4 regions of the Aeribacillus sp. FSL K6-8210 genome follow, and region 2 is predicted to be linked to each of the others. Evidence: predicted binding sites of a transcription regulator. Region 2 holds the regulator's gene; each other region holds the start of a gene.
What was found. Region 2 encodes Rex, which represses fermentation and respiration genes when NADH is low (regulators of the CRP and FNR family bind a similar motif). Its sites were predicted from a motif close to TTGTGAAATATTTCACAA; they were not measured.
Positions count from the first base shown of each region.

Region 1: a site for Rex is predicted at 4,985-5,002, ahead of NSQ41_RS18535 (AtpZ/AtpI family protein). Genes of this name have one in related genera too.
Region 3: a site for Rex is predicted at 3,377-3,394, ahead of qoxA (cytochrome aa3 quinol oxidase subunit II). Genes of this name have one in related genera too.
Region 4: a site for Rex is predicted at 6,061-6,078, ahead of NSQ41_RS09530 (DUF2249 domain-containing protein). Genes of this name have one in related genera too.

Region 1 is NZ_CP150172.1:3,834,817-3,842,203, reverse strand. Features, by position in the region: gene glyA (serine hydroxymethyltransferase) at 377-1,618, shown strand; gene upp (uracil phosphoribosyltransferase) at 1,806-2,435, shown strand; gene NSQ41_RS18540 (S8 family serine peptidase) at 2,712-4,958, shown strand; gene NSQ41_RS18535 (AtpZ/AtpI family protein) at 5,142-5,369, shown strand; gene NSQ41_RS18530 (ATP synthase subunit I) at 5,372-5,755, shown strand; gene atpB (F0F1 ATP synthase subunit A) at 5,762-6,472, shown strand; gene atpE (F0F1 ATP synthase subunit C) at 6,542-6,754, shown strand; gene atpF (F0F1 ATP synthase subunit B) at 7,036-7,387, shown strand, end outside.
Region 2 is NZ_CP150172.1:396,227-403,613, forward strand. Features, by position in the region: gene tsaE (tRNA (adenosine(37)-N6)-threonylcarbamoyltransferase complex ATPase subunit type 1 TsaE) at 1-177, shown strand, start outside; gene tsaB (tRNA (adenosine(37)-N6)-threonylcarbamoyltransferase complex dimerization subunit type 1 TsaB) at 158-853, shown strand; gene rimI (ribosomal protein S18-alanine N-acetyltransferase) at 823-1,302, shown strand; gene tsaD (tRNA (adenosine(37)-N6)-threonylcarbamoyltransferase complex transferase subunit TsaD) at 1,302-2,321, shown strand; gene NSQ41_RS02050 (ABC-F family ATP-binding cassette domain-containing protein) at 2,596-4,518, opposite strand; gene NSQ41_RS02055 (redox-sensing transcriptional repressor Rex) at 4,830-5,471, shown strand; gene NSQ41_RS02060 (twin-arginine translocase TatA/TatE family subunit) at 5,486-5,659, shown strand; gene tatC (twin-arginine translocase subunit TatC) at 5,682-6,428, shown strand; gene NSQ41_RS02070 (YdiK family protein) at 6,521-6,724, opposite strand; gene NSQ41_RS02075 (type II CAAX endopeptidase family protein) at 6,729-7,387, opposite strand, start outside.
Region 3 is NZ_CP150172.1:3,903,105-3,910,491, reverse strand. Features, by position in the region: cobalamin riboswitch at 21-220, opposite strand; gene NSQ41_RS18895 (BCCT family transporter) at 407-1,993, opposite strand; gene nfsA (oxygen-insensitive NADPH nitroreductase) at 2,256-3,005, shown strand; gene qoxA (cytochrome aa3 quinol oxidase subunit II) at 3,472-4,434, shown strand; gene qoxB (cytochrome aa3 quinol oxidase subunit I) at 4,503-6,398, shown strand; gene qoxC (cytochrome aa3 quinol oxidase subunit III) at 6,400-7,014, shown strand; gene qoxD (cytochrome aa3 quinol oxidase subunit IV) at 7,016-7,321, shown strand.
Region 4 is NZ_CP150172.1:1,988,579-1,995,965, reverse strand. Features, by position in the region: gene NSQ41_RS09570 (YwiC-like family protein) at 1-539, shown strand, start outside; gene NSQ41_RS09565 (YozQ family protein) at 732-944, opposite strand; gene NSQ41_RS09560 (Crp/Fnr family transcriptional regulator) at 1,036-1,728, opposite strand; gene NSQ41_RS09555 (TIGR04053 family radical SAM/SPASM domain-containing protein) at 2,067-3,179, shown strand; gene NSQ41_RS09550 (hypothetical protein) at 3,369-3,491, shown strand; gene NSQ41_RS09545 (metal-sulfur cluster assembly factor) at 3,952-4,254, opposite strand; gene NSQ41_RS09540 (hypothetical protein) at 4,300-5,547, opposite strand; gene NSQ41_RS09535 (DUF2249 domain-containing protein) at 5,534-5,761, opposite strand; gene NSQ41_RS09530 (DUF2249 domain-containing protein) at 5,766-5,999, opposite strand; partial or broken gene moaA (GTP 3',8-cyclase MoaA) at 7,101-7,387, shown strand, end outside.

The DNA.
Region 1 (7,387 bases), 600 kb from region 2:
AGAAATTGTAAGCAAAAGTCGTATCAAACTTTGATGCGATTTTGTTTAGTGAAAATACAGGTTGCCGATCATTTCCTGCTTGACGACTCTGTGCATTGAGCTAGGTATAGAAGCTCCGTTGGTCGAGTTGTACAAGACATGATTCATTTTACAAACTGATAGTTTAAGTATACAGGCAGAATCGAGGTTTTAAGAAATTCCGAATTAAAAACTATTCATGCCAAAAAAAAGTTTGGGAAGAATACGCTTACATAAAAGAAAAGGGTTGCCAAAGGATGATCAATACGGTTATTCTGATTAATAAGTAGATCGGCATGACGATTTTGTCGCTCGCCTGTGCCGTTCAATCGATGAAAGACTAGAGGGGGAACATTTCATGAAATATATTCAACAACAGGATCCTGAAGTATATGAAGCGATACAGAACGAATTAAAGCGCCAGCGTACGAAAATCGAATTGATTGCGTCAGAAAATTTTGTCAGTGAAGCGGTAATGGAGGCCCAAGGTTCTGTATTAACAAATAAATATGCAGAAGGTTATCCGGGACGTCGCTACTATGGAGGATGCGAATATGTTGACGTTGCGGAAGATTTAGCTCGCGAACGGGCGAAAAAAATTTTTGGAGCTGAGCATGCAAACGTTCAGCCGCATTCCGGTTCTCAAGCCAATATGGCTGTTTACTATGCTGTCTTAAATCATGGGGACACTGTTCTCGGAATGAATTTGTCTCACGGCGGCCATTTAACGCATGGAAGTCCGGTAAACTTCAGCGGAATGCAATTTAATTTTGTTGAATACGGTGTTGATCCTAACACTCATCTTATCGATTATGATGATGTTCGAGCTAAAGCTCTTGAGCATAAACCGAAAATCATTGTTGCTGGTGCCAGCGCTTATCCTCGTGAAATTGATTTTAAAAAGTTTCGGGAAATCGCTGATGAAGTGGGAGCTTACTTAATGGTTGACATGGCTCATATTGCCGGCCTTGTTGCTGCAGGTCTTCATCAAAATCCTGTGCCGTACTCCCATTTTGTAACAACTACGACGCATAAAACACTTCGCGGTCCAAGAGGCGGAATGATTTTATGCAAAGAAGAATTTGCAAAACAAATTGATAAAATCATTTTCCCAGGCATTCAAGGCGGTCCGTTAATGCATGTTATTGCAGCAAAAGCGGTAGCATTGGGAGAAGTTTTACAAGAAGAATTTAAAACATATGCGCAAAACATTATCAACAATGCGAAGCGGCTGGCAGAAAAATTAAAAGAAGAAGGACTGACTTTAGTATCTGGAGGAACAGATAACCATTTGATTTTAGTTGATGTCCGCAACCTGCAATTAACAGGAAAAGTTGCTGAACATGTTTTGGACGAAATCGGCATTACTGTGAATAAAAACGCGATTCCATACGATCCTGAATCGCCTTTTGTTACAAGCGGAATCCGTATTGGAACGGCAGCTGTCACAAGCCGCGGTTTTGGTTTGGAAGAAATGGATGAAATCGGATCGATTATTGCATTTGCATTGAAATTCCATCAAGACGAAGTTAAATTGGAAGAAGCGAGAAAACGGGTGCAAGCTTTAACAGAAAAATTCCCGCTCTACCCAAATTATTGAGGAAATATTGAGTGTTCGAAGCCACATGCTTCGGACGCTTTTTTTTATTTTAATTTTCTGCCTCTTAAAACTATTTAAAATGGATTTCATCGTTTGGAATGTTGTCGAAAAAGGTTGATGAAAATGTTGAAACTCAAAAATTTTTTCTGTAAAATCTATTGAGGCAAAAGAAAAGGAGATGTGAAACTTGGGCAAAGTGTTTGTATTTGATCACCCGTTAATTCAGCATAAGCTATCCTATATTCGCGATAAAAAAACCGGAACAAAAGAATTTCGAGAGCTTGTGGATGAGATTGCTACATTAATGGCGTTTGAGATAACACGAGATCTTCCGCTGGAGGAAGTGGAAGTAGAAACCCCGGTAGGAGTAGCGAAAACAAAAATCTTGTCAGGAAAAAAACTTGGGGTTATTCCCATTTTACGTGCGGGGCTAGGAATGGTTGACGGCATTTTGAAACTGATTCCTGCCGCAAAAGTCGGCCATATCGGGTTATATCGGGATCCGAAAACATTAAAGCCTGTAGAATACTATGTAAAACTTCCTTCTGATGTGGAAGAGCGGGATTTCATCGTTGTTGACCCAATGCTGGCTACCGGCGGTTCAGCAGTTGAAGCAATAGAGTGTCTAAAAAAACGCGGTGCAAAAAATATCCGTTTCATGTGTCTAGTAGCTGCTCCTGAAGGGGTAAAAGCAATGGAAGAAGCTCATCCAGATGTCGATATTTACATTGCCGCACTTGATGAGAAATTAAACGACCATGGCTATATCGTACCAGGTTTAGGAGATGCAGGAGACCGTTTATTTGGTACAAAATAACAGGAGAGGGCGAAGTGAAGTGCCCTCTCTTTCTTTTTTGTATAGTATGAAAAATTCATTAATATAAGGAGCTGTCCAGAAAGTCAAATCCCCATTTGAAAACACAAAATCATAAACATCGATATATCAACGTTTCTGAAACATTAATAGGCGTCAATAAGCCGTAAAAACGACTTATTAAACAGCTCCATCAATTTCTCACTTTTCCCTTAAAACGACTTTTTTCATGCAATAAACTGATGTTCATAGCGAACAATAAGTGCTGAGGTGATAGAAATGGGAAACCCTTCAGTGCGAATTTGTTTGCTTTTTTTCTTCATTTTCCACGTTTTTGATATAACTGCTTTTGCAAAGACCTTCCCCGAACATCCACAAATCCCTGAAGAGAATGCTGATGAACAAGTCACAATGATCATTGTTTTGTCAGATCAGAACCTTTCAAAAATAAAAGAGTTGATTCAAAAAAAATATCCGGAAATAAACATTTGCTGGGAATATAAAAAAACGTTTACCGGATTTTCAGTAAAAGGGAAAAAAAGAGATCTAGATCAGCTAGTAAAAGAGCCTTACATTGAACATGCAGAGCCTGTAACGACTTTTCAAGCAACGGTTGAAGAAAGTGTTCCTTTTATAGGCGGCATCGATGCACGCGGCTATTTTGACGCGAAGGATGAAAGATTGACAGGAAAAGGAGTGAAAGTAGCTGTTATAGATACGGGGATCGACTACAACCACCGAGATTTACAAAAAAATTATCAAGGCGGATTTGATTTTGTAGATCAAGACAAAGACCCAATGGAAACAGTCGCGAAAGACAATTCGAGGACAATTCACGGCACTCACGTAGCAGGAATTATAGCGGCAAATGGAAAATTGAAAGGGGTTGCTCCGGAAGCCTCCATCATTGCCTATAGAGCGCTTGGCCCTCATGGGTACGGGACGACAGACCAAGTTATTGCAGCGATTGAAAAATCGATTGAGGATCAAGTAGATATCGTAAATCTTTCCCTTGGCAATGATGTGAACGGTCCGGATTATCCGACAAGCCTGGCGTTAAACCGAGCCGTTGAAGAGGGGATAACTGCAGTTGTATCAAGCGGAAACTCTGGACCTAACATTTGGACCGTCGGTTCGCCTGGCACTGCAAGCAAAGCAATTTCCGTCGGCGCATCGACACCGCCGCTTGACGTAAAGTATTTAACCCTTTCAGGATTTCAAAAGAAAATACCAGCTGAATCTTTGTTCAATTCTGCCCCTTGGACAACAATTAGAGGACGGATAGAATATGCAGGCTTAGGGGAGAAAAAAGACTTTAAACCTTCTGTTAAAGGAAAAATAGCCTTGGTGAAGCGCGGGGAGATCACGTTTGCCGAAAAAGTGAAAAATGCAAAATCAGCCGGAGCCCAAGCGTTGATTATTTGCAACAACATGAAAGGGAGATTTACCGGCAATTTAGAAGAAAAATTGGACTTTCCTGTTGTCTCCATCTCAAAGGAAGATGGCGAATGGCTGCTGAAACAATTGAATGAAAAATCGTTCATCAAAACAACCATTCAGATAGAAAAAGATCGCCTCGCACCCTTTTCATCAAAAGGACCGGTAACAGTCACATGGGAAGTGAAGCCCGATCTTGTCGCGCCTGGTGTAGCAATTGACAGCACAATACCTAAAGGGTATATGGCTCTTCAAGGAACAAGCATGGCTGCTCCGCATATAGCAGGTGCAGCGGCATTGATCAAACAAAAGCATCCAGATTGGTCGCCGGAACAAATAAAAGCAGCTATGATGAATACTGCTAAACCGCTTTATGATCAAAATGGAAGGCTGTACAAGGTGTTTGAGCAGGGGGCGGGAAGAATCGATATTTTATCGGCTGTTCAGACAAGAGCTCTCATTTATCCGGCATCTCTATCATTCGGTCAATTTCACAAAAATATCGGCAGGAAAAAGAAAGAGATCACGTTAACTCTTGAAAATCTCTCCGATCAAGAAAAAACGTTTGTTTTTTCTAAACCGCATTATCAAAAAGGGGTTCAATGGCAGCTCCCTATTTCCGTAAAGGTTCCTGCTAACGGGAAAAGAGAAGTATCCGTCTCGATTGATGTTGCACCAAAATCATTGAGGGAAGGATTGTATGACGGGACTCTTCTTGTGACAGCCGGCAGCCAGACAATCCGCCTTCCATATTTATTCGTTGTTGGCGAACCGAATTATCCAAAAATCATGGGATTTGAATTTGGGCTTGCCGATCAAGGGAATATGTACCATTATGAACTTTATTTGCCGCAAGGGGCGGATGAATTCGGGATTGCCCTGTATGATCCGGATACTTTAACATTCAAAGGGTTTTTAGACTGGCAAAGAAATATCCCGGGAGGTTTGTTGAAAAGAGATATTTCCGGGCAATTTAAGGACATTCCAAACGGCGTTTACAAAGCGCTCATTTTTGCAAAAAAAGACGGGGAAGAAAGCAGCTATGAAACGACAATCATTTTAGATAAAAAAATATTAAAAAGTCAATAGAAACAGCAAAAATATTTGTGAACAAATTGTGATATTCTTAACAAATAGCTCAACTTTTGACGTGAAACAGATTGACATTGAATGGTGCCTATTGTATGCTAAACGGGGTGGGATGATAAGGTTTTCAACAGCCTTTTGATATAATAAAAAATAAGGTAATTTTATATTGTGAGGACATACCCAATGCGGCAAAAAGAGCACCATCCGCTCCGAGCATACGCTTTAATGACCGCCATTCTTTCCTATTTGGCAGGATCAGTGCTCGTTGGGGTTTTTGCAGGAAGATGGCTTGATCGACAGTTGCATACAGAACCCGTTTTTTTGATCATTGGTCTTCTAATTGGACTGGCTGCGGGAATAGTTGCGATGCTGAGATTAGTCCAACATTTTTTTCAGGAGAATGAACGGTAACTATGGATCGTATTGAAAAATTGTTTGTGCGCAGCAAAAAATATTTGCTGTTTTTGCTTGCCATCTATGTGTTAGCATGTGGGTTTACTCCTTATCAAGATATTTTCCTCGGTCTTGCCCTTGGTACAAGCTTTAGCCTCTATAATTTATGGATACTAGTGCGTAAATCAAAGCAAATACAGCAAGCAATTGAAGAAGGCCGTACAGCACGTTCGCTTGGAACGGTTTCAAGGATGGCAGCCGCAGGATTAGCGGTATTAATCGCACTTAAATTCCCTGAACATTTCCATTTAATTAGCGTGGTTATTGGTTTAATGACAATCTATATTGTCATTATGATAGATTCTATTCTATACATTTGCGGACAAGCTTGGGAAGAGAGGTGAATTTTGTTGGGTCACGAAGCGCCGATAGTAAAATTATTAGGGCTTGAATTTAATTTGTCCAATATTTTAATGATTCTTGTATCTAGCGCAATTGTATTTATCATCGCCGTATTGTCGACCCGCTCTTTGGCAATGAAGCCAACGGGCATGCAAAACTTTTTGGAATGGGTCATGGATTTTGTGAAAAACATTATTAACAGCACGATGGACTGGCAGACAGGAGGCCGATTCCTTACTTTAGGAATGACGCTCATCATGTACATTTTTGTTTCCAATATGCTTGGTCTACCATTCGCTATCGTTGTTGACCATGAGCTTTGGTGGAAATCGCCTACGGCTGATCCTACCATAACGCTGACACTGGCCATTTTAGTCGTCGGTTTATCGCATTATTACGGGATTAAATTAAAGGGCTTTTCCGCCTATGGAAGCGACTTTTTCAAGCCACTGCCGTTTTTGTTCCCGCTTAAAATTATTGAAGAGTTTGCAAACACGTTGACGCTTGGTCTTCGTCTTTACGGTAACATCTATGCTGGGGAAATTTTGCTAGGTCTGCTTGTCAGCTTGGCAACTAGCGGAGCATTCGGCTTCATCGGGGCAATTATTCCGATGATGGCGTGGCAGGCATTCAGTATTTTTGTAGGTGCAATCCAAGCTTTTATCTTTACAATGTTAACAATGGTTTATATGGCGCATAAAGTTAGCCATGACCATTAAAAATAAATGACTTCATCATAATTTTTGTGTAAAAAATTATTTTTAAACAAATAAAGGAGGACTTTATTCATGAATTTATTAGCAGCTGCAATTGCAATTGGTTTAGCGGCACTTGGTGCTGGTATTGGTAACGGACTTATCGTATCTCGTACAGTAGAAGGTATTGCACGTCAACCTGAGGCGCGCGGTATGCTTCAAACAACTATGTTTATCGGGGTTGCGTTGGTTGAGGCGATTCCGATTATCGCGGTTGTTATTGCATTTATGGCTTTTGGTGCATAATTCAAAAATTTCAAAAGAGCCTTGCCCAGATTGGTGTTGGAAAAAGGCTTTTTAGAAGTGCATGCAATCAATTTGCGTGAAGTCCGAATCGAAAGGACAGCAAGTGAAAAAGAGGAAATGGCGAAGTTATTTAAGCATCTTCGCCATTCCTTTATGTTGTGAATGGTAACAGAGTCCCAATATAGCCGGTAGTTGGAAAACGGAAGTTTTGAAGGGAGTGAAACGAAGCCGTGTTAACAGTTGAATTTGCCCTCGGAGCTGGAGGCTTCGCAGCAGGAGATATGCTCGTTCAGCTCGTTGTATTTTTAGTTTTGTTAGCATTGCTCAAAAAATATGCTTTTGGTCCGCTTATGGGCATTATGAAACAGAGGGAAGAATTTATTGCAAATGAAATAAACGCTGCGGAAGAAAAGCATGCGGAAGCCAAAAAGCTTGCCGAAGAGCAGCGTGAGCTATTAAAGCAAGCCCGCATCGAAGCACAGGAGCTTGTTGAAAATGCGAAAAAACTCGGCGAACAGCAAAAAGAAGATATCATCCAAGCGGCTCGTGCGGAGGCAGAAAGACTGAAAGAAGCAGCCAAGAAAGAAATCGAACACGAAAAAGAGCAAGCCGTTGCTGAATTGCGTAATCAAG
Region 2 (7,387 bases):
GGTGTAACAGTTGTAGAGTGGGCGCATTATATAGAAGATCAACTGCCGGAGGAAAGACTGGATGTATTCATCCGTTACATTCAGGACAATACAAGATCTCTAATTTTTAGGCCGAAGGGAAAAAGATATATTAAGCTGTGTAAGGAGTTTTTTACTGATGACGGTATTAGCGATTGATACATCAAACGACTGTTTAGGCATTGCGTTAGTAGACGAAACTAAAATTATTGGCGAATATATGACGAACTTGAAAAAAAACCATTCTGTTCGTGCAATGCCGGCAGTTGATTATCTTTTGAAAGAGTGCCACGTTCAGCCCAGCGACTTAACAAAGATTGTGGTTGCCCAAGGTCCTGGCTCTTATACTGGTGTGCGAATCGGTGTAACAATTGCTAAGACGCTTGCATGGGCTAGAAACATTCCTTTAACGGGCGTTTCCAGTCTTGAAGTGCTTGCGCTGAACGGGCGTTTTTTTGACGGATTGATTTGCCCTTTATTTGATGCAAGAAGAGGACGAGTTTATACCGGGCTGTATGAATTTAAAGAAAACATACTTTGTGTGAAAGAAGACAGAAATATTCTGCTAGAAGATTGGTTGAATGAAATAAAACAGCTCAAAAAGCGGGTGCTCTTTTTAGGGAATGATGTTTCTCTTCATTTAGATCTGATCAAAGAAATAATGGGTGAGTTGGCAGTCATCGGGGATCCGTCATTGCACCAGCCGCGTCCGGGATTGCTAGGTTTGCTGGGAATGACTAGAGAAGCAGTCAATGTTCATCAGTTTGTGCCAAATTATTTAAGGTTAGCAGAGGCGGAAGCGAAATGGATCGAGCAGCAAAAAACGTCAACATGATTAATAATCAAGTAAATGTTCGAAAAATGACAGTTGAAGATATACATCGTGTTTATGAAATCGAACAGCTGTCATTTTCGGTTCCTTGGACAAAGGAATCATTTTATCGGGAATTGGTCCATAACCATTTTGCTACTTATTTAGTAATAGAATATGAAGGAAAAGTTGTAGGTTATTGCGGTTTATGGGTGATTGTTGATGATGGGCAGATTACCAATATTGCTATTTCTCCAGCGTATCGGGGAAAAAAGCTGGGAGAGACCCTGCTTAGAAGCGTTTTAAACGTAGCAAAAGAAAAAGGAGCCAAAACCGTTACATTAGAAGTCCGAGTTTCGAATACTGTTGCGCAATCATTATATAAGAAATTGAATTTTGAACCAATCGGAATCCGGGAAAACTATTATACGGATAACCAAGAAGATGCGATATTAATGCAGGTGAATTTATAATGAAAGATCGATTAATTTTAGGAATTGAAACAAGCTGTGATGAAACAGCAGCTGCCATTGTGAAAAACGGAAAAGAAATTGTTGCACAAGTCGTTGCTTCCCAAATTGAAAGCCATAAACGTTTTGGCGGAGTCGTTCCAGAAATCGCTTCACGCCATCATGTCGAGCAAATTACTCTCGTATTAGAAGAAACGTTAAAACAGGCGAATCTTTCGTATCACGATTTGAACGCCATAGCCGTGACAGAAGGACCGGGGCTGGTTGGTGCATTATTGATTGGAGTCAATGCCGCAAAGGCTTTAGCTTTTGCGTATGATCTTCCACTAATCGGAGTACATCATATTGCAGGACACATTTATGCGAACCGTCTTGTGAAAGAATTTTCTTTCCCGCTGATTGCATTAGTTGTTTCCGGCGGCCATACAGAGCTTGTCTATATGAAGGAGCACGGTTGTTTTGAGGTGATTGGGGAAACACTTGATGATGCAGCAGGAGAGGCTTATGATAAAGTAGCGCGAACATTAAACCTGCCTTATCCGGGCGGGCCTCATATCGACAGGCTAGCACATGAAGGAACTGCTTCCATTGATTTGCCGCGAGCATGGCTTGAAGAAGGCTCGTTTCATTTTAGTTTCAGCGGGCTGAAGTCAGCGGTGATTAACACTCTTCATAACGCGGCGCAAAGAGGGATCACGATAGATCCGAAAGATATGGCTGCAAGTTTTCAGCAAAGTGTTGTAGAAGTTTTAGTGGAAAAAACTGTTCGTGCCAGTGAGAAGTATCAAGCTAAGCAAGTTCTTTTATCAGGCGGAGTAGCGGCGAATAAAGGATTAAGAACTGCTATGGAGGAAGCATTCAAAAAGAAAAAAGGGATCGACCTCGTCATTCCACCATTGTCCTTATGCACAGATAATGCGGCCATGATTGCAGCTTTCGCTGATGTACTTTATGAAAAAGGAATTTTCGGTGATTATCGTATGAATGCTCATCCTGGATTGGAATTAACGTCATATATATAGAGGCAAAATAGGGTCGAATGAACAGCGGCCCTATTTTTTTGTTTTAACCACAGGTTATCCACAAAGAAAAGCTTCATTTTGGATAAATAAGACGAAACATTGAAATAGAAGAAGAAAAAACAAGGTGAAACATGTGGATAACTAAAGGGGTTTGTTGTGGATAATGTGAACAAATAAGAAAAATATTATAAGGTAAGGAACTAATGATGTGGATAACTGTTTGAGAGAAACATGCTGAAGGAAACAAAATAAATAAAAAACCGGCATGAGCCGGTTATTCAGAAAGAAGTGATTCCCATTCCTCCATCAGTTGATCTAGTTGTTCCGTTAACATGACATTTTGATCATGAAGTTTTTGAGCTTTTTCATGATCTTGGTATATATTTGGATCGCAAAGCATTTCATTGTTTTCAGCGATCGCTTCTTCAATTTCTGCTATTTTGTTTTCAAGTTCTTCAATGCGGCGCTGTCTTTGCCGTTCCTTTTTTTTCAATATTTTTTCTTGTTCATAAGATAATTTTCCTTGTTTTTGCTCTTTGGTTTCGATAGTTGGTTCTTTCAACTGTTCAAGCTCGATCATCTCCGCTTTTTTTGCAATGTAATAATCATAGTCCCCGATATATTCGGCAATGCCTTCTGTGGATAATTCAAAAATTTTGGTCGCGATTTTGTTGATAAAATAACGATCATGCGAAACAAACAAGATTGTTCCAGGAAAATTTATCAGAGCGTTTTCCAATACTTCTTTGCTGTCGAGATCCAGATGATTCGTAGGTTCATCCATGATGAGAAAGTTAGCTTTTTTTAGCATTAATTTCGCTAAAGCGAGCCGAGCTTTTTCTCCTCCGCTTAAAGACGAGACGGTTTTCAGCACTTCATCTCCGGAAAAAAGAAAATTCCCTAAAACCGTTCGGATTTCTTTTTCTGTTTTTTCGGGATAGTCATCCCACAATTCATCTAAAACCCGTTTAGATGAAGACAAATCCGCTTGTTCCTGGTCATAATATCCGATTTGGACATTAGATCCAAACTGAATTTTTCCGCTCAGCGGCTTTAAGCGGTTGATGATCGTTTTTAATAAGGTAGATTTTCCAACTCCGTTTGGCCCTATTAAGGCAATTGAGTCCTTCCTGTTGATCGAAAAGTTAATATTTTTCACGATCGGAGTTTTTTGATCGTAGGAAAGGGACAAATCAATGGCTTTTAACACGTCATTGCCGCTTTGCTTTTCGATTTCGAAGGAAAAGCTGGCTGACTTCTCGTCCCCAGCGGGTCTGTCCAGTATTTCCATTTTCTCAAGCATTTTCCTTCTGCTTTGCGCACGTTTCGTTGTCGATGCTCTTGCTAAGTTTCGTTGAATAAAATCTTTCATCCGCGCGATTTCTTCTTGCTGTTTTTCAAATTGTTTTAATTCCCTTTCGTACGCTTCCGCTTTTTGTTTTAAATAAGCGCTGTAATTCCCAACATACTTCGTACAAACTGTTCGTGATATTTCATAAACAGTGTTGACAACGCGATCTAAAAAGTACCGGTCGTGGGAAACAATTAGAACCGCTCCATTATAATGCTGTAAATATTGTTCGAGCCAGTTTAATGTTTCCATGTCAAGATGGTTTGTCGGCTCGTCGAGTATGAGCAGATCCGGTTTTTTCAACAGGAGCTTTCCGAGTGCTAACCGGGTTTTTTGTCCTCCGCTCAAAACCGAAATTTTAGTTGAATAGTCGTAATCAGCAAACCCTAATCCATGCAGCACAGAACGGATATCCGCCTCATATTGATATCCGCCATTTTCTTTATATAAATGTTGGAGTGAATCATATTCCTTCATTAAGCTTTGCAAAGCATGAGAATCTCCAGCTGAGGAGATAGCTGCCATTTTTTGTTCAATATTTCGCAGCTCAGCTTCGATGTTCCGCAGCTCTTCAAAAACGGTTAGCATTTCATCCCATATCGACTTAGTTGATTCTAATCCTGTGTTTTGTGCCAGATAGCCGATTGTTAAATCTTTTGGCTTCACAATTTCACCAGAATCAAAGGGCATTTCACCGGCAATGATTTTCAATAATGTTGATTTTCCGGCTCCATTGCGGCCTACAACGGCGATTTTATCTCCTGTTTGGATTTCCAGCTTAATATTCGATAAAATAAGGTCAGCACCATAATATTTTGTGATTTTGTTTAACTGCAATAAAATCATCCATAGTTCACCTCAATCTTTGCTAGAATAAGTGTAGCCTATATATTTGACTGCAGGCAACTGACCTGATGAACAAAAGGACAAGAAATTGTAACAATCGTTCAAAAGACACGAATAAAAAAATAGTGTATAGTTTTTATATAAGGAGAGTTTGGAGAAAAAACAAATAAAAAGAAATGTAGACGGAGAAGAAGATCAGGATGGAAGCGTTATCAGTCTGATATTGTTTCATACAGGCGAGCAGCCGCTTGCTAGAAAACATAGCTAAAAACAAAATTAGTCAGGTTGTTTTGGATTGCGAGGGATGAGCATTGAATCAAGATCAATCTAAGATACCGCAAGCAACTGCAAAAAGATTACCTCTATATTATCGGTTTTTGCAAAATTTACATGCCTCGGGAAAACAACGTGTTTCCTCTCAAGAACTGAGTGAAGCAGTCAAAGTAGATTCTGCGACAATTAGAAGGGACTTTTCATATTTCGGAGCGCTGGGCAAAAAAGGTTATGGATATAATGTCAATTATTTGTTATCATTTTTTAGAAAGACGCTTGACCAAGATGAGTTGACCAAAGTTGCCCTCATTGGCGTCGGAAATTTGGGAACAGCTTTTTTAAATTACAATTTTACAAAAAATAACAACACGCAAATTGTTATTGCATTTGACATTAATAAACGAAAAGTAGGAATGAAAATTGGTGGAGTTCCAATTTATCATTTGGATCAGCTAGAAAGTGAATTGCCTGATGATGTGCCTGTTGCGATATTAACGGTCCCGGCAACCGCCGCTCAAGGAATAACGGATCGGTTAGTGGAAAAAGGCATAAAAGGCATTTTAAATTTTACGCCGGCTCGCTTAAATGTTCCGGATAAAATTCGGATTCATCATATCGATCTATCTGTTGAACTTCAGGCTCTTGCATATTTTTTAAAACATTATTCGAATGAAGATTGAAGGAGCGATATTAAATGCCAACAATTGGAATTGGAAGCTTGCTGTTGATTGTATTTGCAGCTCTGCTTGTTTTCGGGCCGAAAAAACTTCCTGAGCTTGGAAAAGCTATAGGAGAATCATTAAAGGAGTTTAAAAGTGCCACGAAGGGCTTAGCAGACGATGATGAAGAAAACAAGAAAAATGAATAGCAAGAAGAATGGATGAATAATGATGAGCGAAAAAAAAATGTCCGTGTTGGAGCATATAGCGGAGCTTAGAAAACGGCTGATTATTGTAGTCGTTTTCTTTTTCGTTGCTATGATTACTGGCTTTTTCATAGCGAAGCCAATTATTGTTTTTTTACAGCAAACTGATGAAGCAAAGCAATTCGCCTTAAATGCTTTTCGTCCTGCAGATCCATTGATCGTTTATATGCAGTTTACATTTATTATTGCTTTAATTCTAACTTTCCCTGTTTTATTGTACCAGCTTTGGGCGTTTATCAGCCCAGGACTGTATGAAAAAGAAAGGCGGGTCACATTAAGCTATATACCGTTGTCGGTTGCTTTATTTCTTTTAGGTATAAGCTTCTCTTATTTTATTTTGTTTCCTTTTGTCATCGATTTTATGGGGCGGCTTTCCAATGATTTAAACATTCAACAAATGATAGGAATAAATGAATACTTTCGTTTCCTGCTGCAGTTAACATTGCCTTTCGGACTGTTGTTTCAGCTTCCCGTTGTCATTATGTTTTTAACAAGACTCGGGATCATCAATCCGGCGTTTTTGGTAAAGGTTAGAAAATATGCGTATTTTGTATTGCTTGTTATCGCAGCGATCATTACGCCGCCTGAAATTGTGTCGCATTTAATGGTCACGATTCCGCTATTCATTTTGTATGAAATAAGTATCATTGTTTCAAGATTTGCTTACAAAAAAGCACAGTCTTCTCAAATAAAAGAATCAGATCAAAAGTAAAACCGATGGGCTGTTATAAACATATCCCTGTCAAGTAGACAGTATAGGCTTTTTTCCTACTGTCTACACAAGAGGGATAATATCATTACACCTCATCGGTTGTTTTTTGCTTTCCGAATTTTATATGAGAAAGTGAACATGCGGATGGAAACAGCAAAATCAAACGTGGCTAAAATCATTAAAATCATATTTGTAGCTGTCCACATACCATTTTCAGCATGATGAATTGCTAAATATGTAAATAGAACTCCCATGATAAAATAGAAGAGTCCCATGGAAACGGGATGAAAATTCATAATCTTAGCTGCCTCCAATAATGATTTGTATTTGTTCCATTTGCTTCATCATGTTTTCAATCTCATCATGATAAATTGTTTGAATGATGACTACGATTGTATTCATCATTGTATGGGCAAAAATAGGGACTAATATGCGTTTTGTTTTATAATATAAAAAAGCGAACGTAAATCCCATTGCTGTATAACGCAATAAAAGTTCAGGCTCCCCATGCACGATGCCGAATAATAGCGAACTGACAAGCGCGCCGATCCAAAAATTCGTTTTTTGATAAATCACCCCGAAAATAATTTTTCGGAAGATAATTTCTTCAAGAATCGGTCCTATTATTGATGTGACAATAATCAAATAAGGCGTTGCTTCAATTAAATCCATAATAACTTGAGTATTTTCCGACATCGGATTAACTTTAAGTACATATATTTCAATATTGCCAACGATTGTTTGAATGAAAAAAGCTAAAAAAACTCCGAAAACAGCCCATATGGCAGATTCGCCGAAAGAAGCTTTTTCAATCCGGACATTATTTTTTCGTTCATGACGAAGGAGAAATAAAATAATGACAAACGCAGCAGTAAAACTTGTAATCGACCAATATGCTTGCGCTTGAAAAAGTCCTGCATTGAGATTTCCATCGACGCCAACACCCAGTTCATAAAAAA
Region 3 (7,387 bases), 540 kb from region 2:
CTCCTCCCTATGACGCGTAGGTCGTAGTGCATACAACAGGCAGGTCTCCTGACTTAGGTTCAACGCTTTTGATCTCCTTCCCATTTCTCTGGCAGAAACAGTGGCTGATGATCAAAAGCTCCCCATCACAGTGGCGCGACCGTGTTGGAATTTCACCAAACTTCCCTTTTAAGCGCATATTGCGGCTGCAATATGACGCACCTGTTGCTGGTACACATATGAAACTATAATTATCAGAATAGAGGATTTTTTTTTATTTTTCAACACCACATTTGCAATTAAAAAGAAAAATTTTTTAGGAAAGTAGATGGCTTGCGATTTCTTCCGCTTTACATGACAAAAACCCGCCAGAACATAAAGGTTTTCTGCGGGTCTTTACAGCGGTTGGGATTTTTCCGGAAAACAGTTATTTCGAGAGAAGGTTTCTTTTCACGCCTTTCTTTTTAGGATACATTTTAAATAATTGAGATTTACTGGAATAAAAATCTTGGTTTGCCGCTTTGATAAAAGAACCGGCTAAAAGGACAAAAATAAACAACAAAGGGAAACCGCCAATAATGCTAACAGTCTGCAATGTGGACAATCCGCCGAGGTACATTAAAATAAGCGGCAAAACGGAAAGAGCAAAAGCCCAAAATAAACGGTTCCATCGCAAAGGTTCATCGGCAACTTCTTTTTGGACAACAGATGCTAAAATATAAGAGCTTGAATCAAACGTTGTTGCTAAAAAGATCACGGCAAGCACAGTAAATACGGCAATCACAATGTTGCTTAACGGCAATTGTTTCAATATTCCGATAATGGCTGCTGATCCGCCATGTTCATCTAATGTAGCTGTTACATGGTATTGGCCTGTCAGTTCTAAAAATAATCCAAAGTTTCCTAAAATCCCAAAAAAGAGAATGCAGCCGAGCGTTCCATATACTACTGTTCCGAGCGTCATTTCGCGGACAGTGCGTCCTTTTGAAATTTTAGCGACGAACAAGCCGACAAATGGAGCGTACACGAGCCACCAAGCCCAATAAAATACCGTCCATGATTCCGGAAAGCCTGTTCGTTCAAACGGTCCTAAACTGTTAAAAGGTTCAGTCCATAAAGACATCCGCATGTAATGATCAAGCATGATGCCGATGCTGTTGACGGCCGTTTCCGCCAGAAAGACGGTCGGGCCGGCAAGGAAGACAAACACCAACAATAATACGGCAAGCCATAGGTTGATGTCGCTCAAAATTTTAATGCCTTTCCGCAAACCGGAGTAAGCGCTTGCTGCGAAGATCAATGTACAAATAAGCAAAACCACTGTTTGGAGTGTCATCGAAGGTTCGATGCCGGAAAGTTCATGAATTCCTTCTGTAATGAGCGGCGTCCCTAAAGCGAGTGTCGTTCCAGCTCCGCCCAGCAAACCAAACATAAACAAGACATCAATGATTTTGCCTATTGGTCCATCTGCTTTTTTGCCAATGAGAGGCCGGCACGCTTCGCTTACTTTTAACACCGGTTTTTTCTTTACATAATAGAAATAGCTGATTGGCAGGGCAGGGAGGCAATAGATGGCCCATGCCGTCGGTCCCCAATGAAAAATTCCATATGCGGCCGCCCATTCAACGGCTTCTTTTGATCTAGGTTCGATGCCAAATGGAGGTCCCGTATAGTAGTAAGCCCATTCAATCGTTCCCCAATAAAGAACACTTGATCCAATTCCAGCGCAAAAAAGCATAGCTGCCCAAGATAATGTCGGAAACTCAGCCTTTTCTAAAGGATCCCCCAGTTTGATTTTTCCGTATCGGCTAAAAGAAACATAAAGAATAAAAATCAATACTGCTGCACCCATGATTAAATACAATATTCCAAATTTTTGTGTTAAAAAGCTGCTGGCAGCTAATACAATGGCTTCGCCTTGTTCAGGGAATACTGCTAATGGAGCGGCTACAATTAACAGCAAAAGCAGCGCCCCGATAAAGGTCGGCCAATCCATAATGTTTCGATTCTTCATCAAATCCCCCTTTAAAAAAGATTACATTTTATTATATCTTTAAACAAAATTGATAGAAAGTTTAATTTTTCAGATTAATTTGTCGTAATAAGCTTTTTTATTCAATTTATTTTATTTTTTATAAGAAATCCTTATAAATGCTCTCGATTACGGCCAAATCCTTACGTTTCACATTTTGCTTGGCCGAAAAACAAAATCGATGAAATGGGCGTCTAAAAAAGTTAAACTTTGAGAAAAGAATATAAAAGAAAGGATGATGATGATGAATAAAGTGATCGAAACCATTTTAAACCATCGATCCGTTCGAAAATTTGAAGATCGGCCGCTTACGGATGAACAAATACGCTTAATTGTGGAATGTGCCCAATCGGCCTCGACTTCAAGTTACATACAAGCTTACTCAATCATTGGGGTGAAAAATCCGGAAACGAAAAAAAAACTTGCGGAACTGGCGGGGAACCAAGACTATGTGGAAAAAAGCGGCCATTTATTTGTTTTTTGCGCAGATCTGCACCGGCACGAACTAATAGGCGAAATGGAAGATAAAGACGTGACGGTATCCTTGGAAAGCACAGAAAAATTTATGGTTGCGCTTATTGATGCGGCATTGGCCGCGCAAAATGCTGCATTAGCCGCTGAGTCCATGGGGCTTGGCATTTGTTATATTGGCGGAATTCGCAACAATTTAGAGGATGTTTCGGCGCTGCTAAAAGTTCCTGATCGGGTCATCCCGCTTTTTGCCATAACGGTCGGCTATCCGGCCGTTGATACCGGAAAAAAACCCCGATTGCCTTTACATCATGTTTATCATGAGGAAGAATATGAGCAAAACGAAGAAATATATAAACAGGGGCTTCTTGAATATAATCAAATAGTATCCAAATATTATGAAAAACGTACAAATGGTGTCCGCAAAGATACTTGGACAGGGCAAATGGCTCGCGCTCTTTCAAATCCGGTGAGAATGTATATGAAACAATTTGTGGAAAGAAAAGGCTATAACTTAAAATAATATGAACAGTTTCTTGCCAAGTTGTCTCTGTTGCGGTATGGACAAATTGTTTGATGAAATAAATGGAAATCAATTTTGGGAACATGGAAACAATGAGATTATCCGCTTTTGTTAAAAATGGATAGATTTAGAAATTAGCTGATTTTCCGATCGTATAGTATGTAGAAAACAAAAAGACCGATGTGTGCGAATAGAAAAACCGGGCGTTGATGTTTTTCGCCCGGTTTTTCTTATGCGTCTATTAGCAATAGAGGCAATCATTCCTTTCGATTCACATGATTTCCTGTTTTGTGTCGGATTGATGGCGATTTTTTTACAAAATTTTAATCTTTTATTGACTGTTTATTGAATTCAAGTTTTTTTACATAAATTTGTGATAAAGTTCACTTACAACAGATGATTTTTGTTTCAAAGTGAATGGTTGACGTTTTTTGGCACATTTTTGAAAATCCTAGGGGGGATCACAATGCCGGCCAAACCAAGTTGGCTGAAGTTGGTTATGAAAGTTTTGCCATTATCCGTTTTGCTCCTGCTATCAGGATGCAGCGAACGGTTTGTCTTATTAAATCCAAAGGGGCCGGTAGCGGCTGTTCAAAAAGATTTAATCCTTTGGTCTGTTGGATTTATGCTTTTGATTATTGTCGTCATTTTTTCATTGTTTGCGATTATTTTGTGGAAATACAGGGAAAGACCTGACAATATGGATTATGAACCGCCCGAACAGCATGGGAATACAGTGCTTGAAATTGTTTGGACGGCGATTCCTGTGTTGATTGTCATTGCATTGGCGATACCAACGGTTAAGGCGACTTTTGAGCTTGAAAAACCGCCGAAGGAATCTAGAGGAGTTGAACCAATTGTCATTCATGCGACAGCAGCCGATTGGAAATGGATTTTCAGCTATCCGGAGGAAAATATTGAAACAGTCAATTATGTCAACATTCCAAAAGATGTTCCAGTTGAATTTAAATTGACAGCTGTCGGCGGGATGAGCGCTTTATGGATTCCAGAGTTGGGCGGACAAAAATATAATATGGCTGGAATGGGAATGACTCTTTATTTGCAGGCTGATCATGTCGGTACGTTTAAAGGGCGGAATTCAAATTTTACAGGAGAAGGATTTGCCCATCAAACATTTGATGTGAACGCAATGGAAAAAGAAGATTTTTATAAATGGGTGAAAGAAACACAAGCATCAGCTCCATTGCTGACGAAAAAACAATTTAACGAAATCATCCAAGTCGGAGTTTTAAAAGATAAATTGACTTTTTCTGGAACACATTTGGCGTGGGTTGATTTTGCGAAACCAGGTGAGCATTTAGACAATATCCCTGCAAAAGAAAAGCACGGTACCATAAAATTGGAGGAAGTTGAATCTGATCATCATGATAATCGTGAACATGAAAGCCATCAGCACGAAGGACATTAATCGGAAGGAAGGAGGAACGTGCTGTGAAATGGGATGAATTTTTCGTTACCGGCGAACCCCTTATATATATGGCGGATGCAGCCATTGTATTAACAATTATTGGTATCGTTTTTGTATTAACCTATTTTAAAAAATGGAAATGGCTGTGGAAAGAGTGGCTAACGACTGTTGACCATAAAAAAATAGGGATTATGTATATTATTTCCGCCGTATTAATGCTATTCCGAGGGGGCGTAGACGCACTTTTAATGCGCGCCCAATTGACAGTGCCAAATAATACGTTTTTAGATTCACAGCATTATAATGAAATTTTCACTACACATGGAACCATTATGATTTTATTTATGGCAATGCCGTTCATATTCGGGATCATGAACATTGCAGTTCCTCTCCAAATTGGAGCTAGAGATGTGGCGTTCCCGTATTTGAATGCACTCAGCTTCTGGACGTTTTTCTTTGGCGCCTTGCTGTTCAACATTTCATTTGTGATCGGCGGCTCACCGGATGCAGGGTGGACGGCATACATGCCTCTTGCTGGAAATGAACTCAGCCCGGGGCCGGGCCAAAATTATTATTTATTAGGATTGCAAATTTCAGGGATCGGTTCATTAATCTCCGGTATTAATTTCATTGTAACGATTCTAAAAATGAGAGCTCCTGGAATGACTTTAATGCGCATGCCGATGTTTACATGGGCAACACTTATTACGTCTATATTGGTTGTTTTCGCTTTTCCGGTATTGACGGTTGCTTTAGCATTAATGACGTTGGACAGAATATTTGGCACTCACTTTTTTACGCTTTCAGGCGATGGAGTGCCAATGCATTGGGCGAACCTGTTCTGGATTTGGGGGCACCCGGAAGTGTATATTGCCATTTTGCCAGCGTTTGGGGTTTTTTCGGAAGTTGTCTCAACGTTTGCAAGAAAACGTCTTTTCGGTTATACAGCCATGGTTTGGTCCATGGTGGCGATTTCTGTATTAAGTATGCTCGTTTGGGTGCACCACTTTTTCACAATGGGTTCAGGAGCCCCGGTTAATGCATTTTTCTCTGTATCGACGATGGCGATAGCCATACCGACAGGGGTAAAAATCTTTAACTGGCTCTTCACTTTATATAAAGGTCGAATCAAATTCACATCTGCGATGCTATGGTCTTTGGCGTTTATTCCAACTTTCGTCATCGGCGGGGTTACAGGTGTGATGCTTTCGATGGCTGCGGCCGATTACCAATATCATAATACGTATTTCCTTGTAGCCCATTTCCATAATACGTTAATTTGCGGTACGGTCTTTGCTGTCTTTGCAGCGCTTCATTATTGGTATCCGAAAATGTTTGGCGTCATTTTAAATGAAAAGCTCGGCAAAATTACGTTCTGGTTTTTCGTCCTTGGCTTTAATGTATGTTTCTTGCCGCAATATGTTTTAGGATTTATGGGCATGCCAAGAAGAATTTACACATATCCGGCAGATGCCGGCTGGACGGAATTAAACGTCATTTCGACTATTGGCGCAGTTATGATGGGAATCGGCTTTATCTTCCTGTGTATTAATGTTGTGTACACGTACTTTAAAGGCGAGCGTGACCTCACGGGAGATCCTTGGGATGGCCGGACGCTGGAATGGTCTATTCCGTCGCCTGCACCGCATTACAACTTTGCCGTAACACCGCAGGTAAAAGGTCTTGACGCTTGGTGGATGATGAAGAAGGAACGGAAAGAAGGAAAAGAAGAAGAGGAGCCGGAATATAAACCAATCCATATGCCATCAAATTCGGGGCGGCCTTTCATCATGTCGATCTTCTTCTTTATAGCCGGCTTCGGTTTAGTTTTCGAATGGATGCCGGTTGCGATCATCGGATTGATCGGCGTTATCATCTGCATGATTTTGCGCTCTTTTGAATATGATGATGGATACTATGTGCCGGTCGAAGAAATTAAACAGACGGAAGCAGGGAGGGAGTAACATGTCGGAAATTGCTCCAAAACAATCGAATCTTCCACTTGAGTATTCAACGAAACAAAATCAATTAAATATTTTAGGTTTTTGGATTTTTCTCGGGGCAGAGCTTGCCCTGTTTGCCACCCTCTTTGCTACGTATCTTGTGCTCGTCTCCAGAACAGCGGGCGGACCAGGTCCCGAGGAATTGTATGAATTGAAAACAGTTTTGATTGAAACTTTTCTTCTGCTTACAAGCAGCTTCACTTGCGGTCTTGCCGTTTATGAAATGCGAAGAGGCAAGCAAGCCGGTATGATCGGCTGGCTGATTGTTACGATATTGTTGGGAATCGGTTTTTTGTACTTTGAAATAGAAGAGTTCATTTTGTATGCTGTTCATGAAGGTGCAACAATGCAAACAAGCGCGTTCCTTTCATCCTTCTTCGCTCTTGTTGGAACGCACGGGCTTCATGTTACGATCGGGATATTTTGGATTTTGATTATCATTTTGCAGGTGCTGAAAAGAGGCCTTAACGCGGATACGGCAAGAAAAGTGTTTATTTCAAGTCTATATTGGCATTTCCTTGATGTCGTTTGGATTTTCCTCTTCACACTCGTCTATTTGACAGGGATGGTGAGTTAACTTGGCACAAAACGAAAAAGGATTTCCTTGGAAGCATGTCTTCGGGTTTTTGTTGTCCATAATATTGACGTTATTGGCGGTGTGGATTACATTTTCAACCGATCTGCCGACAAATACGATTATTACATTAATTGTCGTTTTAGCATTTTGCCAAGCGTTTATTCAGCTTTTGCTGTTCATGCATATGAAAGAAGGAGAGAGCGGTTCTTGGCAGGCAACAATGATTTATTACGGGATCTATATCGCAATTGTCATTGTTGCAGGGTCTATATGGGTTATGTCCTTAGGCCATCAACATCACTATTAACATAAGCGTCCCGAAAAAAGGTTACGAAACCTCTTTTCGGGATTTTTTTGTTCAAAACAAGCAATT
Region 4 (7,387 bases), 1.6 Mb from region 2:
TTGCTCTTTATTTTGCCGCTGCTGCCGTTATACTGCTCTTTCCATTAATTTATAGATGGGAAATAATATATTTCGGAATGGCGATGACACCGTTTTTTTTAATAAATATTTATTATGGGAAAAAGAAAAAAGATCGTGCTTTTTTCAATGATCTAGCAGCAATCGCTGTTTTTTGCATTGGAGGTCTTGCCAGTTCTTTTATTGTAAGCGGAGAAATAACAAAAGAAGCTTTCATCACCATAATGCTTTGTTTTTTATTTTTTGTGGGCAGCACTTTTTATGTCAAAACAATGATTCGGGAAAAAAACAATCCGAACTATAAATGGTTGTCATGGGGTTTTCATGTTTTCTTAATGATCGGCTTGGTCGCTACCGAGTATGCCGTTTTTATAATAGCTTATATTCCGAGTGTTATTCGAGCTGTTTATTTTTACGGAAAAAAAATGCCGATTTTAAAAATCGGTTTAATTGAAGTGGGCAATGCCGTATATTTTTGTTTTGCAATGTTTATGATCATCAATCTGTTCATGCTGCCGTAAGCGCATTTTCCCTTTGCAGAAGGTTGATTGCCCAATGATCATTCGATTTTTTTGGGGAAGTAATGCCGATATATTTTTTTAAACGCTGTCAAGACAAAATTGGCCATGAAATTCCCCCGCATTCATCATGATGATTGCAGGGGGTACAGGCATTTTCACTTAAATTTTTAATATCAGGAAAAAAAGGCATTATCATTCTTTTTCAGTCTTCAACGGGATGTTGTTGCCGTCAACATCCTCTATCATTCCATCAATTGTGCCCTCCGTATATGTATCTCTTATTTGTTCCTGCGTTATGGCCAAACCTTGTTTTAGGTCGGATTCGCTGCCGCTCTTTACAGGTTCATCATATGCTCCGAAGGTTGGGTTATTTTTCATTTTCTTGTCTTGACGTTTTGTGGACATTTCGTTTCCTCCATGAAAATTCGTTTTCCTTTATTATGATTCTTAATCGCTTCAAACATTCATCAAAAAACAGTTTTCTTTTTGGCGGCCGCTACATAAAGATTTCTTTCTCCAATTGTTCAGCATCAACCAAATAATATCCGTCGTCATCAACAAGAATAAGACCCTTCCGCTTCATCTGGTTAAGCGTTCTGCTAACGGTTTCACGGGAAGTTCCGATCATATTTGCCAATTCCCGATTCGTTAAATGGGTTGTCAAACGATAAAGTTTTCCTTGCGGCAGTGCATTCGTTTTTGTAAGCCGCAACAGCAACAATACGATTTGTTCATATGTATTATGAAGAATTTGCTCTTCTAACCGATTTTGCAAATCTATGATTTTTTCACTCATCACACGAAACAATTTGATGGACAATACCGGAAAGAGCATAAGCGTTTCCTCAAAATCTTTGATGGGAATGACAATTAATGTAGATTCTTCCATAACTTCTGCATGAGCAGGGTAAGATCCTTTGCAAAAAAATCCGGTATGGGGAAACATTTCTCCATTCTGCAAGATGGAAACAATTTGTTCTTTTCCATTTCTGTCCGTTTTATATATTTTAATCGTTCCTGAATGGATGAAATATACGTTTTCCAGCATGTCGCCTTGCATGAATACATACGATTTTGGTTGATAGGTACGTACTTGAGAGATAGCAACTATGGAAGTCAATTCTTCATCAGACAGTTCACGGAAAAGGGGAACGCTTCTTAATCTTTCAAACACCCAGCTATTTGTCATGGTATCACACCTTTTTTTCAACTTTGATTTTCGTTTCATATTATAGCGTTTCTTTACAAATGAGTCGTGTGATGTAAATCATAGTTACCAATAAAAATTAGGTGTCTAACATACTTAAGGTTTGGGGCAGACCACCTCATCCATTTGCGAATTACCGAAGCAATCACGGGGAAGATCCGCAGCAGCTGAACATTTGTCAAAAGAATGACTTTATCGTAAAAATCATTTCTTCCCTTTTACCGAAAAGTGTGATGGCTTTCACTTCGAAAATTTCACCTTTTTATATGATGAGAAGAAGCAGAGATATTTTTCATTTTAAAGAAAGGAGTTTGTATGTGATGATGGATTATGACCAAAACCCTTTTATTGTCATTTGGGAGTTGACGAGAGCATGTCAATTAAATTGTTTGCATTGCCGAGCCGAGGCGCAATATCATCGTGATCCCCATGAGTTGACTTTTCAGGAAGGAAAAAAATTAATTGATGATATTTTTGCGATGAACCAGCCGCTATTAGCATTTACCGGCGGTGATCCATTAATGCGGCCGGATTTATTCGCTCTTGCCGAATATGCTATTGAAAAGGGATTGCGTGTTTCAATCACGCCGAGTGCAACTCCAAATGTAACAAAAGAAGTGATGCAGAGGGCAAAAGATATCGGGCTTTCCCGTTGGGCATTTAGTTTGGACGGCCCGAATGCGGAAATTCATGATCATTTTCGCGGCACAAAAGGTTCTTTCGATTTAACGATGCAAGGAATCAAATATTTGCATGAATTTAAGATTCCTGTTCAAATTAATACGGTTGTATCACGCTACAATGTTCATGTTCTTGAAGAAATGGCGGATTTTGTTGAAAAACTTGATTGCGTTCTTTGGAGCGTTTTTTTCCTCGTACCAACTGGAAGAGGAAAACAATCGGATATGATTTCTCCTGCCCAACATGAACAAGTTTTTCGTTGGTTATATGAAAAGAGCAAATGTGTACCATTTGATATTAAAACGACTGCCGGACAACATTACCGTCGTGTCGTCTTGCAAGCCAAAATGCGCGAACAGCAAATAGATGGAAAAGAAATCCATTATGAAGATATTTTGTTTAAAGGGGCTACAGGGGAAGTGGACGGACTCGGCCGTGCTCCGAAGGGAGTAAATGATGGCAACGGTTTTGTGTTTATTTCCCATATTGGCGATGTTTACCCGAGCGGATTGCTTCCAATCAAAGCGGGAAATGTAAGACAAACACCACTGGCCGATATTTATAGAACATCACCAATATTTCAAAAATTGCGCAATCCAAATCTTTATAAAGGAAAATGCGGTGTTTGCGAATTTCGTTTTGTTTGCGGAGGCTCACGCTCAAGAGCGTATGCTGTGACAGGCGACTATTTGGAAAGTGAGCCTTATTGTGTATACATTCCTAAAGCGCTTCGCCAAAAACGGGAAGTTTAAACCGTTGGAAACGCAAGCGGTTTTTCAATTTGATTGAATGGGCAAAAATCGGAAAAACATTTTTGTTGAGGTGAAATTTTAACAATGATTTGGCAATCAATAATTATATGATAAAGTTCACAAACATTCCCCGCCTATTTTTATGGTACAGATGATGGCACCATTCATCTGTTTAGGAGGGGGATTTTGGTGAAACAAAAAGCATTACTGCCAGTCACCACTTTAGCCATGACATTTGCATTTGCCGTATGGCGAATTTTATCTCCGTTAGCAAGTACGTTCCAAGATATTTATAACCTGATAGCAACATAAAAAAGCATCTAAGTTGCCAACCCGTCTTGCAAGGTTCTGTCATGCGAATTCCACTCGGAATTTACTGACCGGTATGGCCGACGGTAAATGTATTCTTTGCTTTTATTGTTTTTAATTGTCCCATAGTTGGCGTCAGTTTTGCCAATTCTTACGGAATGACAATATTTTGAGCTTTTTCATTGGAATGGACGAAACGTCATTTGCGATTTCAGTTACATTTTTTTGGTTGACACCTCCGGAAAAACAAGGAACAGCGATTATCCCCTGCAGGAAGAAAGCATTTGTAAAAAGATTTTCCTGGAAGGGGATTTTTTTGGCTGGGAAACGATTAAACGAAAATTTTAAATGTGATGCCGTTTGTTTGGGAGCTGGAAGAAGAGCCAAAAACACCAAAATAATTGGGACTTCTTTCATAAAAAAAGCTGTCCCTTTCAGGAAAGGAACAGTCTTTGAAAAACGTTTAGGAAAGGAACCCTAGCTGCCTTAATGCTTTTTCGCTCATTCTATCAGGGGACCAAGGCGGATTCCAAGTGATTTGGACATTTACGTCTTGAATGCCTTCAATATCACGCAACGCGCGTTTCACACCGCCTGCTATTGAGTCGTGCAACGGACAGCCGGGTGTAGTCAATGTCATTAAAATGAATGCAGTTCCGTCTTTTACTTCAATCTTATAGATCAGTCCTAAATCAACAACATTAATTCCCAATTCAGGATCTAAAACGTTTTGCAGTTTTTCCAAGATCTTTGCTTTTATTTCCATTGTAACATCACCCTTTATATTTCAGTAAATCGTTCCCTCATTTTTTTATTTCAGCAATACAGAGCCAATCGTACAGGCAAATAATCCAGAAAACAGCACCATTCCTCCTTGAGCAAGATGAAATAGACCAGTACTTGAAGAGGCAAGAGCAGCGATCATGCCGATAAGACTCGCAACAAATAAACAGCATTCCATCACAATCCATTTTTCATTTATCATTTGTTTCAAAGTCGGCACTGCTTCTTTGCCGATTTTTTTGCTATACCGGTGTGTCCACCATAGAAAAGGAACAATTTTATATAAGTAGCCAATGATGCTTAATACAATCCAGCCGAACAGATAACAGTAGATGATGATGGAAAAGATGCGGGAATGGATTTCACTTTCAAAAGAAAAACCGGCCGCCGCTATATGCAGGATGACTCCAAAAACAATGGCCAAAAGAGCAAACAGAAAAGGTTTATCCAGTTTTTTCTTCATCCTTTTCTTTAAAATGGCAAACATATGGTATGCAAACAACCCATATCCGACAGCCATCAATTGAAGCCCTGCTGATAACAACCGGTCATTTGCCGTTATAAAACTGATGAAAGTTAACACAAGACCGCTTATATAAAAAATGTAGACATATCGGGCCGTGTTCATTGAAAAATGATGCGCCAATGAAAACATCGGAACCATTTTGTAAGAAAATCCGAAGATAAGAAGTGTAAACCAGCTGGAAAATCCCAGCAATATATGTGCTTTGAAAATCAAATCATGATCGATTAATTGTCTGCCGCTCCAAAAATGATAGGCAAGCGTCAATCCGAGCCCGATCGTTAGGAGCAAACAAATGAGGGCGGTACCAACAAATAAAGTGATGACCGTTCTTTTCTTCTGTTTTTTTAATGTCATGAACATCTGCCATAAAAACATTACAATCCCGCAAGTAAGAAGCAAGCCTGAAAATATAGCCATTTGAATATTAAAGGCCAGGCTGATGCTAAAAGATAGTATTCCTAATGACGTGACGACCATTTGGATAAAAGCGAATGCTTCATTCCATATCGGGGTTAAAAACACGACTGGAACAAGCTGATACATGGCTCCCATGGCTGTCATTAAAGCAAAGCCAATCACTAATAAATGGACAGCTGACAATACGACAGGAAGGCGCATTTCTCCGGTTGAAAGCTGACGAGTTGACAGAAATAAAAGAATTTGAGAAAGGAAAAACGCCAGCAAGCCAAAAATAATAAACGAAAAAGGGATTCGAATATTCGTTTCATAAGTATGATTAGCCGTCATCATCGTCATCCTTCTTTTCAATCGTTATTTCATAGCTTCCATCACTGCGCTTTTGCGTTTGATAGGTATAACCGAGATCGTCAAGCTGTTCAAATAAAAACATCGGGCGGCGGTCATTAATAATTTTCAACGCTTCTCCTTTTTTTAATTTTGCTAATGCCGTTAAAGTCCGCATCATCGGTTGTGGGGGCTCTAAGCCGCGATTATCCAGTATCATTTTTTCATTCCTCCGTTTTAACAAAGGTAATTTTCCAATGTTTATCCTCTATTTTTTCCGCTTGATAAGAAAACCCTTTTTTCTTCATGATAGGAAAAAGCGGAACAGGTTTAAACGGAGCGTGTAAAATAAATACATCTCCTTGTGCAAGAGGCTGAATGGCCGCCATGATTTTTTGAAACGGCTCTAATTTCTTCTTTAAATCTTCGCGAACATCTAATTCAACAGTTTTTCCCATCCATATTCTCCTTTCCATCTTTTTTATCAATGTTCATCATAGTAAAAACAATTCCCGCAATTTGTGATTTGCTTCACTTCATCGTCATCACTTTTGAAAAGTTTATGAATAATTGATTCGTGATGCCGTATTGGCATATATCCTTCCAATTGAGGGAAGGGAAGATGTTGCAACATCATTAGAAAATGTTTCAGTTTTCAATGAAAGATCGGTACCATTTCGCTAAGGATATTGTTTTGCTTGAAATAGAAAGGAGAGTGTGTGTTTTTAAAGCGGAAACAGCTGATGGCATGTAGGGAAATTTATTTCTTTGCTAATATGGTCAGCGGCCATTGTGCGAAAAATACGTCTAACCCGGACAAAGCGCTATTGCAAAAAGATCATTCTAACATTGAAAGTATGTCATTGACATCAAAAAGATGGTTGCCTGAAAAGTGTGCTAGAAGAAAAAAGCGGGGCGTAAACCAAGTTAATGCCATTCTCGAAAACGATTGAGAAGTTGTTCATCTATTTAGGTAGCTGGTATTTTTTCATCTTATTGTAAAGTGTAACTTGTGAAATCCCTAATTCTCAGGAAGCTTCGGATTTGTTGCCGGCGGTTTTCTTTAATGTTTTTCTATCAGTTGTTTTTCGATAGTATCTTTTTTTCAATCAACTTTGAGTTTTTTCGAGTCTGGACGGATTCTCGACAGGTGACCCGAAATGGAAAAAGCTAAGAAGATCCTGTTGATGGATGAACGGTTTTCTAATATAATAACCATTCTTTCCATCAAGTCGCCAAGCATTGGTACATTGTCCATAATGAAAACTGCTGATTCTATTATGAAAGCCTCCGTTTGCCGAAATCGTAAAATATTTTTTGTGTATCTATTTTGCTTTCTCAATTCATTATATAGAGCCCCATCATGTTAGCCATAAAAAAAATGATAAATTGGTAAAATGTATTCCAAATAGGTTTCTTTTTCAGAAAATTTTTTTTACAATTAATTTAACCTTTTATGATCATTCGAATTTATGTGACAGAGATCTCATTCTATTGTTTATCTTGTCTGTAACATATGAAGAATGAATGTATAAGGAGAGGAAGATGTTGCGAGATCAATGAACCGCCCTTTATTGAATTTGCGCATTTCGGTGACAGACCGATGTAATTTTCGTTGTGTATACTGTATGCTGAAATGGAAGGAAGACAGTATTCTTTTATAAAACGGGAATAACTAATGACGTTTCAAGAAATATATCGTTTGGCCAGCCTCTTTACGTTTAGGCATTCGAAAAATTCGTCTGACCGGGGGGGAAACCGCTCCTCCGAAAGGACATTGATGTACTAATATCGATGTTAAAAAATATTCAAGATCTTCAAGACGTTTCATTGACCATTAACGGAT